2 regions of the Lacticaseibacillus boliensis genome follow, and region 1 is predicted to be linked to the other one. Evidence: predicted binding sites of a transcription regulator. Region 1 holds the regulator's gene; the other holds the start of a gene.
What was found. The regulator HrcA, encoded in region 1, represses chaperone genes, less so after heat shock. The targets are predictions, from matches to a motif close to TTAGCACTCNNNNNNNNNGAGTGCTAA.
Positions count from the first base shown of each region.

Region 2: groES (co-chaperone GroES) is a predicted target of HrcA. The motif match lies at 1,309-1,335, and genes of this name have one in related genera.

Region 1 is NZ_BAAIHN010000001.1:68,793-72,634, forward strand. Features, by position in the region: gene dnaK (molecular chaperone DnaK) at 1-692, opposite strand, end outside; gene grpE (nucleotide exchange factor GrpE) at 791-1,381, opposite strand; gene hrcA (heat-inducible transcriptional repressor HrcA) at 1,398-2,444, opposite strand; gene hemW (radical SAM family heme chaperone HemW) at 2,582-3,727, opposite strand; gene ribF (riboflavin biosynthesis protein RibF) at 3,727-3,842, opposite strand, start outside.
Region 2 is NZ_BAAIHN010000012.1:38,439-42,280, forward strand. Features, by position in the region: gene groL (chaperonin GroEL) at 1-932, opposite strand, end outside; gene groES (co-chaperone GroES) at 992-1,276, opposite strand; gene ACYVRB_RS06855 (LCP family glycopolymer transferase) at 1,495-2,568, shown strand; gene ACYVRB_RS06860 (redox-sensing transcriptional repressor Rex) at 2,865-3,533, opposite strand; gene ACYVRB_RS06865 (ABC-F family ATP-binding cassette domain-containing protein) at 3,745-3,842, shown strand, end outside.

The DNA.
Region 1 (3,842 bases):
GCCATCTTGTCTTTAGATAAGTCAATGCCGTTTTCAGCCTTGAACTCGTCAACCAACCAGTTGATGATCTTGTCATCAAAGTCATCCCCACCAAGACGGGTATCACCGTTCGTGGAAAGCACTTCGAAAACGCCATCGCCAAGTTGCAAGATGGAAACATCGAAGGTCCCACCGCCAAGGTCGTAAACCAGAACCTTTTCATCGGCGTCGCCTTTATCAAGGCCGTAAGCCAAAGCAGAAGCCGTTGGTTCGTTGACAATCCGAGAAACATTCAAGCCAGCGATCTTGCCGGCATCCTTGGTCGCCTGACGCTGGGAGTCGTTGAAGTAGGCTGGCACGGTGATGACCGCGTCGGTAACTTCTTCACCCAAATAATCCTGAGCAAAATTCTTAATGTATTGCAGGATCTGAGCGGAGATTTCTTGTGGTGTGTAGGCCTTATCGCCCACCTTCACCGTGTAACCGGCTTCGCCCATGTGCCGCTTGATCGACACGATGGTATCTGGGTTAGTGATTGCCTGGCGCTTGGCCACTTCACCAACTTGAATTTCGCCGTCTTTGAACGCAACGACGGAAGGCGTGGTACGGTTGCCTTCTGGGTTGGTGATGATCTTCGGTTCGCCACCTTCGAGCACCGCAACAGCGGAGTTGGTGGTCCCTAAGTCGATCCCAATAACTTTACTCATTGTCATACCTTCTTCTAAATTTTTGATTAACTAATTTTAATTGCCATTGCCTGTCAGGCGCCGGCAAGTCCCTTACCAGAGTGAAACAAAGCGAATTCAGCTGGTTATGATGCCACAACCACCATCGCCGGACGCAACACGCGTTCCTTCATCTTATAGCCTTGCTGAAGGACCTGCACGATGCTGTCTTTAGGATGATCGTCGTCTGCCGGCACCGTCTGCACCGCCTGATGCAGTGTCGGATCAAACTTGCCGTCTGTCGGCACCTTCTCAACGTGGTTTTCTTTGAGGGCCGATTCGAGGTGGCTATAAACCATCTCGACCCCTTTTTTCAATGGATCCGCGTCATCGGTGCTGGCTTGCAAGGCCCGCTCAAGGTTGTCGAGTACAGGCAAAACAGCGGTGGCGAGCTTTTGCCCATCGTATTGCAAAAGCGTTGCGCGCTCTTTTTTGAAGCGGTTGTTCATGTTGCTGATTTCTGCAGCGGCGCGCAGATACTTGTCTTCAAAATCGTCGCGCTCTTGTTGGAGCTTCTTGACATCTACAGGTGCTTCTTTGACCTGCTCGTCGAGATCGGCCTTCATTTCAGCCTCGATCTCTTCTTTCAACGAAGGTTCCGCTTTTTTTTCAGCATCCTTTTCAGGTTGCTGCTTGGGTTCCTCATTGGTTTCAGGTTTTTGCTTTTCGTCTGCCATAAGCGACCTCCTTTTATTATTGATCAAAATGTGAATAGTAATCGGTCAGCCGCTTGGCTAACTCTTCACGAAAGGCGTCGAGCAAGCCGATCATCTTCGAATACGGCATCTGTGTCGGCCCCAGTAACGCAATCATCCCGGTGCCGTGATCGCCAACTGAATAACTGGCGGTGATCAAGCTGAGATCATCGAGGACATCAGGTGTCAGCTCTTGGCCGAGGCGGACGCGAACGCCACTGGAATCTGACACCGGCCCGATGAGTTGATTGATATCACTGGAATCATCATCAAACAGCGAGAAGATCTGCTTGACGCGGCGCACATCAGAATCATCAAGATAATCCATCAGATTCAACCGCCCGCCAACATAAAAGCGCTCGGCCGCGGCCTGTTTCAACACGTTGCCGAAGATATCCAAGAACCCATCCGGGCTGGTCATATACTTGTACAGCAATGATGGGACATCGCCTTGCAACTTCTTAGCGACCTGATTCAGTGGTAACCCGACCAGCTGATCGTTCACGATCCGGATCGCCTTTTCCACTTCATCGGAATCGATCTCACCGGGAAGGGTAAACAGCTGGTTGACCACATTCCCATTATTGGTCACCAGGATCGCCATCACCTGATGGTTTCCCAGCGGCACCAGCCGAAAACCGGTCAGCCGCAGGTTAGACACTTCAGGCCCGAGTGTGATCGCCGTGTAATTCGTCAGGTTGGATAAGATCCGTGCTGACTGCGCGACGATTTCGTCAATCTTATAAAAATGTCCGCCGAAGCCTTGCTGAATCGCAGCAATCTCGGCAGGTTCCGCTTGTGCCGGCTCGACTAAGTTGTCCAAGTAATACCGGTAGCCTTTGGTCGAGGGCACACGCCCAGAACTACTGTGAGTCTTGGTAATCAGTCCTGCTTCTTCCAGGGCCGCCATGTCATTTCGGATCGTCGCCGAGCTGACATGGATCGGTAGTTCCGCCATCAAGGTTTTGGAACCGACCGGCTGACCGGTTTCGGTGAAGGAGCGGATAATCTCTTTCAAGACGAGCAGTTGGCGTTTTGTCAACATATTGCCACCCTCTTCTTAGCACTAACAACAGATGAGTGCTAACACAATTACTATACTAGCAACGCGTATTAGCATAGTCAACCCCTAGAGTGCTAAAATCTACGGCTATCGGCGTAAAATCAGCCTTCAGCCCTAGATTAGACCAACGGATTGTCTAATAAAAATTGTTGAAAGACTTCGTTACCTAAAAACATCCCTTTGTTCGTCAAAACCAAACGATCGCCGTCTGCGACCATCAATCCTTGTTCGCACAAGTCTTCGACTAGATCACCATAGACGTCTTCGACCCGCATCTGATACCGCTGGTAAAAACGCTGGCGGCTGACGCCAGCACGGGTGCGCAAGCCCAGAAACATTTCCTCTTCGATCTGCTCTTCAAGCGGTACCAGGTGGTGTTCGATCACCGGCACCTTGTGGTCGTGAAGCGGTGCGAGGTATTGCTGGATCGGGCCAAAGTTGTGGTAACGATCCCGCCCGACATAACCGAACGCGCCAGCACCGAAGCCAAAATAGTGGTCATTTTGCCAGTACAACAAGTTGTGTTGGCACTCAAACCCTGGCTTGGCGAAGTTGGCGATTTCGTATTGCTCGCGACCATGGGTGTGCATCAAGTCGATCGCGTCTTGGTACATGTCGGCTTCAACATCTTGCGTCGGTAAGGCCAGCTTGCCTTTGCGCATCAGGTTATAAAAAATCGTCTTGCGCTCTAAAATCAGTGAATACGTGGAATAATGCGGCAAGTCCAGCGCCAATGCGGCCTGTAAACTGTGTAAAAAGTTTTCCCGGCTCTGCCCCGGCAAACGAAAGATGAGATCGATCGACAGGTTCTCAAAGCCCACTTTCCGGGCGTTGGCGATTGCCGTGTACACGTCAGCGACCCGGTGGATGCGCCCGATCTTTTTGAGAATGGCGTCATCGAAGCTTTGCACCCCGATCGACAGGCGGTTGACGCCGTTGGCCTTCAAGACCTTTAACTTTTCCAGATCCTGCAAGTCGTTGGGATTGGCCTCAAACGTGAACTCCCCGTGGTCAAAATGGAGTGCCGAACGGATGCCCTGACAGAGTTGGTCAAGTTGGTGCGGCGTCAACGTGGTCGGGGTGCCACCGCCGACATACACCGTTTCAATACGTTCGTTTGGGTGGCTTGCCATCACCATCTTCATTTCTCGCAACAACATCGCCACATAATCGTCAACTGGCTGGCCTTCGATGAAAACTTTGTTGAAATCGCAATAGTAACAGATGTGCTCACAAAACGGAATGTGCACGTAAGCCCCTGCCATCAAGACACTTCCTTTTTCAGATACGCCAAGCTGTGCTCACGGTCGGCTTGCAGCTGGGTGATCAACCCTTCAGCACCGGCAAACTTGATCTCGCCACGCAGATAATGGCACCATT
Region 2 (3,842 bases), on a different contig from region 1:
TTGGTGTCTTTGAGATCCAGACCTAAGTCGGAAGTGATGACCGTGCCACCAGTTAAGGTTGCGATATCTTGCAGTTGTTCCTTGCGGCGATCGCCAAAGCCAGGTGCCTTAACCGCAACCACGTTGAAGGTCCCACGGATCTTGTTGAGAACCAGGGTTGGCAAAGCTTCACCATCAACATCATCAGCGATGATTAACAGGGCCTTACCTTGTTGCACGATTTCTTGCAACAGTGGCAAAACGTCTTGGATGTTGGAAATCTTCTTATCAGTGATCAGGATGTATGGGTTGTCGAGATCAGCTTCCATCTTGTCGTTGTCAGTCACCATGTACTGAGACAAGTAGCCGCGATCAAATTGCATCCCCTTGACGACATCGGATTCGGTCTTGATCCCTTTGGATTCTTCGATGGTGATCACACCGTCGTTGCCAACCTTTTCCATGGCGTCGGCGATCAATTCACCGACTTCTTCACTGGCGGAAGAAACAGAGGCAACTTGCGCGATTTCCTTCTTGCCGGAAACAATATGGGAAATGTTGTGCAATTCCTTAACTGCGGCGTCAGTTGCCAATTCGATCCCACGGCGGATGCCAACAGGGTTAGCACCGGCGGTCACGTTCTTCATCCCTTCGCGGATAATGGCTTGGGCCAAAACCGTTGCGGTCGTCGTCCCGTCACCAGCGATGTCGTTGGTCTTGGTTGCGACTTCAGCAACCAGCTTGGCACCCATGTTTTCGTAGTGATCTTCTAATTCGATGCCCTTGGCGATGGTCACACCATCATTGGTGATCTCAGGAGAGCCGTATGACTTTTCCAAAACAACGTTGCGGCCTTTAGGACCAAGGGTGGTCTTAACGGTATCCGCGAGCTTGTCGACACCGGCAAGCATCGAACGACGAGCGTCTTCAGAGAACTTAATTTCTTTTGCCATGTGTGTGTTCACCTCATATTTAGATTAATTATTTAAATCGAAACGCGCAATGCGTTAGGTTAGTCAACGATGGCCATAAGGTCCTTTTCGTGCAGGACCAAATACTTTTCACCGTCATTCTTCACTTCAGAACCCGCATACTTGTCATAAACCACGACATCGCCGACCTTAACGGCAGGGGCGAGCACTTTACCTTCTGGAGTGCGTGTGCCTTCGCCGACTGCGACAACTTTGCCGGATTGAGGCTTTTCCTTGGCATTATTCGCAAGTACGATGCCTCCGACGGTCTGTTCCTCTTCTTCAACGACCTGAACGATGACGCGATCTCCTAATGGCTTTAACAAGGCAATCCCTCCATAAATTGATATTATTAGTTTTAGCACTCTTCATCTCTAAGTGCTAACCACAACGAATACTATACCCAGTTTTGATAAGGAATGCAAGCCCTAAATAGCAATCTTGCATCGAGAGTGCCAACTTTTATTTTACTTAAAACTTGGTTACGCGCTTTGCGTTGTCCCTTCAAGGCGGTACACTGGTTTTAATATCAAAGGAGGTCATCATGCAATCGCGGACTGCTCGACGACAAGCTAAGGCCCCCCGCCGCTGGACGCGGTGGGTGTGGCTGATCTTATGTATACTGGTTTTTTCAGGCGGTGCATACGCTTTGCGCCTCTATAGCCAGACCAAATATGCCCTAGACAATACCTATGCCGGACTCAAAAATCAAAAAGTCAGCACGGCGATCAAAAACAAGCAACCTTTTGCCGCCTTGCTATTAGGCGTCGATACCGGCGCGTTGGGACGCAAATATAAAGGTAACTCTGATACCATGATCGTCGCAGTGGTCAACCCTGCCAAGAAAACGACCACGATGGTCTCAATTCCTCGAGACACGGTTGCCCAACTGATCGGCGCCAAGTCCTTCAACATGCAAAAAATCAACGCCGCGTATAACGTCGGCGGCTCAGACATGGCGGTCAACACCGTCTCCAAGCTGGTCAACGTCCCGATCAAATATTACCTGACGGTCAACATGGGGGCGCTGGAAAAGGTCGTCAACGCCGTCGGTGGCGTCGATGTCAACGTCCCATTTTCCTTCACCGACTCGTATTCAGGCAACTATCAGTTCACTAAAGGCAAGATGCATCTCGATGGCAAGCACGCCTTGGCCTACGCCCGGATGCGCCATGAAGATCCCCAAGGCGACTATGGCCGCCAGAAACGGCAACAGCAAGTCATCAAGGCCATCTTGAAAAAAGCCATTTCGCTAGACAGTCTGAGCAACTTCACGCAGTTACTCAACACCGTTTCTTCTAATATCCAAACCAACCTGACCTTCAGCGACATGACCGGCATCTTCACGAATTACCGCGGTGCCGCCAGCAACGTCAAGACTGGCACCTTGCAAGGCCAATCTGCCAACGTCTACTCCAGTGCATACGGTAGCTACTTGAGTTATCAGATTCCGTCTAATGACGCCATTCAGAAAGTTTCCGATCGCCTGCGGGCAGCTTTGGGGCTACAAGCAGAAACGGTGGACAACGAAAATATCAAGGAAAACAACATGAATAGCAACTTTTCCTGGACGAGCACCGCCGATCAAGTTTACACGATCTATAATCCCGACCTTTGAGGTCACGCCAAGCGGAGAGGCGCAAAACCAACCTCTCCGCTTTTTGTGTGGCAATTTGCCAGCCAGCCCCACGATCAGTACTAATTTGTTATTAAACTGTACTAATTCTAATACCGAGATCTTAATCAAAGGCCAAACTGCAAAACTATTCACATGTTACCGCTTTAATGACAGCAATTTTAGTTGCCGATATTGGCCCAAAACGCTTGCTCATTTATCATCAAAACCACCGTATCCAGACACGATCGCTTACAAAAAAGGATGCGGCTGGCTGGCCGCATCCTTTTACATTTGATTTAGGATTGTGCTGAATCGCCTTCGGTATCTTTAAGCGTCGGGCCGTAGTGTTCCAAAAAGTAGATCAGCGTCTGTAGCTCAGTCGCCAAGTCAACATTTTGGACGCGCACATAACTTGGCACCGAGATCCGCAGTGGCGTAAAGTTCATGATGCCTTTGATCCCTGCTTTGACCAGATCGTCTGTGATGTCTTGGGCGGCGTCTGTTGGCACCGTCAGGATCACGATTTCGATCTGCTGTTCTTTCAGCTGTTCGACCATCTCCGCCATGGGATAGATCGGTACCCCGCTTTGGATCGTCCCTGCAATTTCAGGATTCAGGTCAAACCCTGCACTGATCCGAATGTTGTTGGCCTGGCGGAAATTATAGTTCAACAGCGCATGGCCGAGATTGCCGACCCCGACTAAAGCGACGTTGGTCAGGCGATCCTGGTTCAGGATCTTCTTGAAGAACTTGATGAGCGCAGCCACGTCGTAACCATAGCCGCGTTTGCCAAGCGCACCAAAGTACGAAAAGTCGCGTCGGATCGTCGCCGAGTCAACCTTTACGGCCTCAGACAACTCTGTCGAGCTAACTTTTGTCGTACCAGAATTCGCCAAGAATGTTAAATACCGGTAATATAAGGGTAGGCGTTTGGCCGTTGCCTTAGGGATGATCGTTTCTGCCATAGTTGCTGTGTCCTCCGTTCGCATTGTTGCCCATGCGACTTATAAATTGTGAATCAGTCTTCATGCTTCTTAAACGATAGTAACCGCTTTGTGCCTTGAAAGCAAGTAAATCGGTATCCCTTGAGCAAAAAAATTCACATAGGCCAAAAGAAACAGCAATTGTAAATGTGTTATATTGAAACTACGATATTGAGAAAAGGATGTAATCACCGTGATTATTATGCAAGCCCAACAAGTCGGTCGTACCTTCGACGGCACCGATTTGTTTACGGGGATCAACCTCGAAGTGCAGACCGGCGCCCGCGTCGG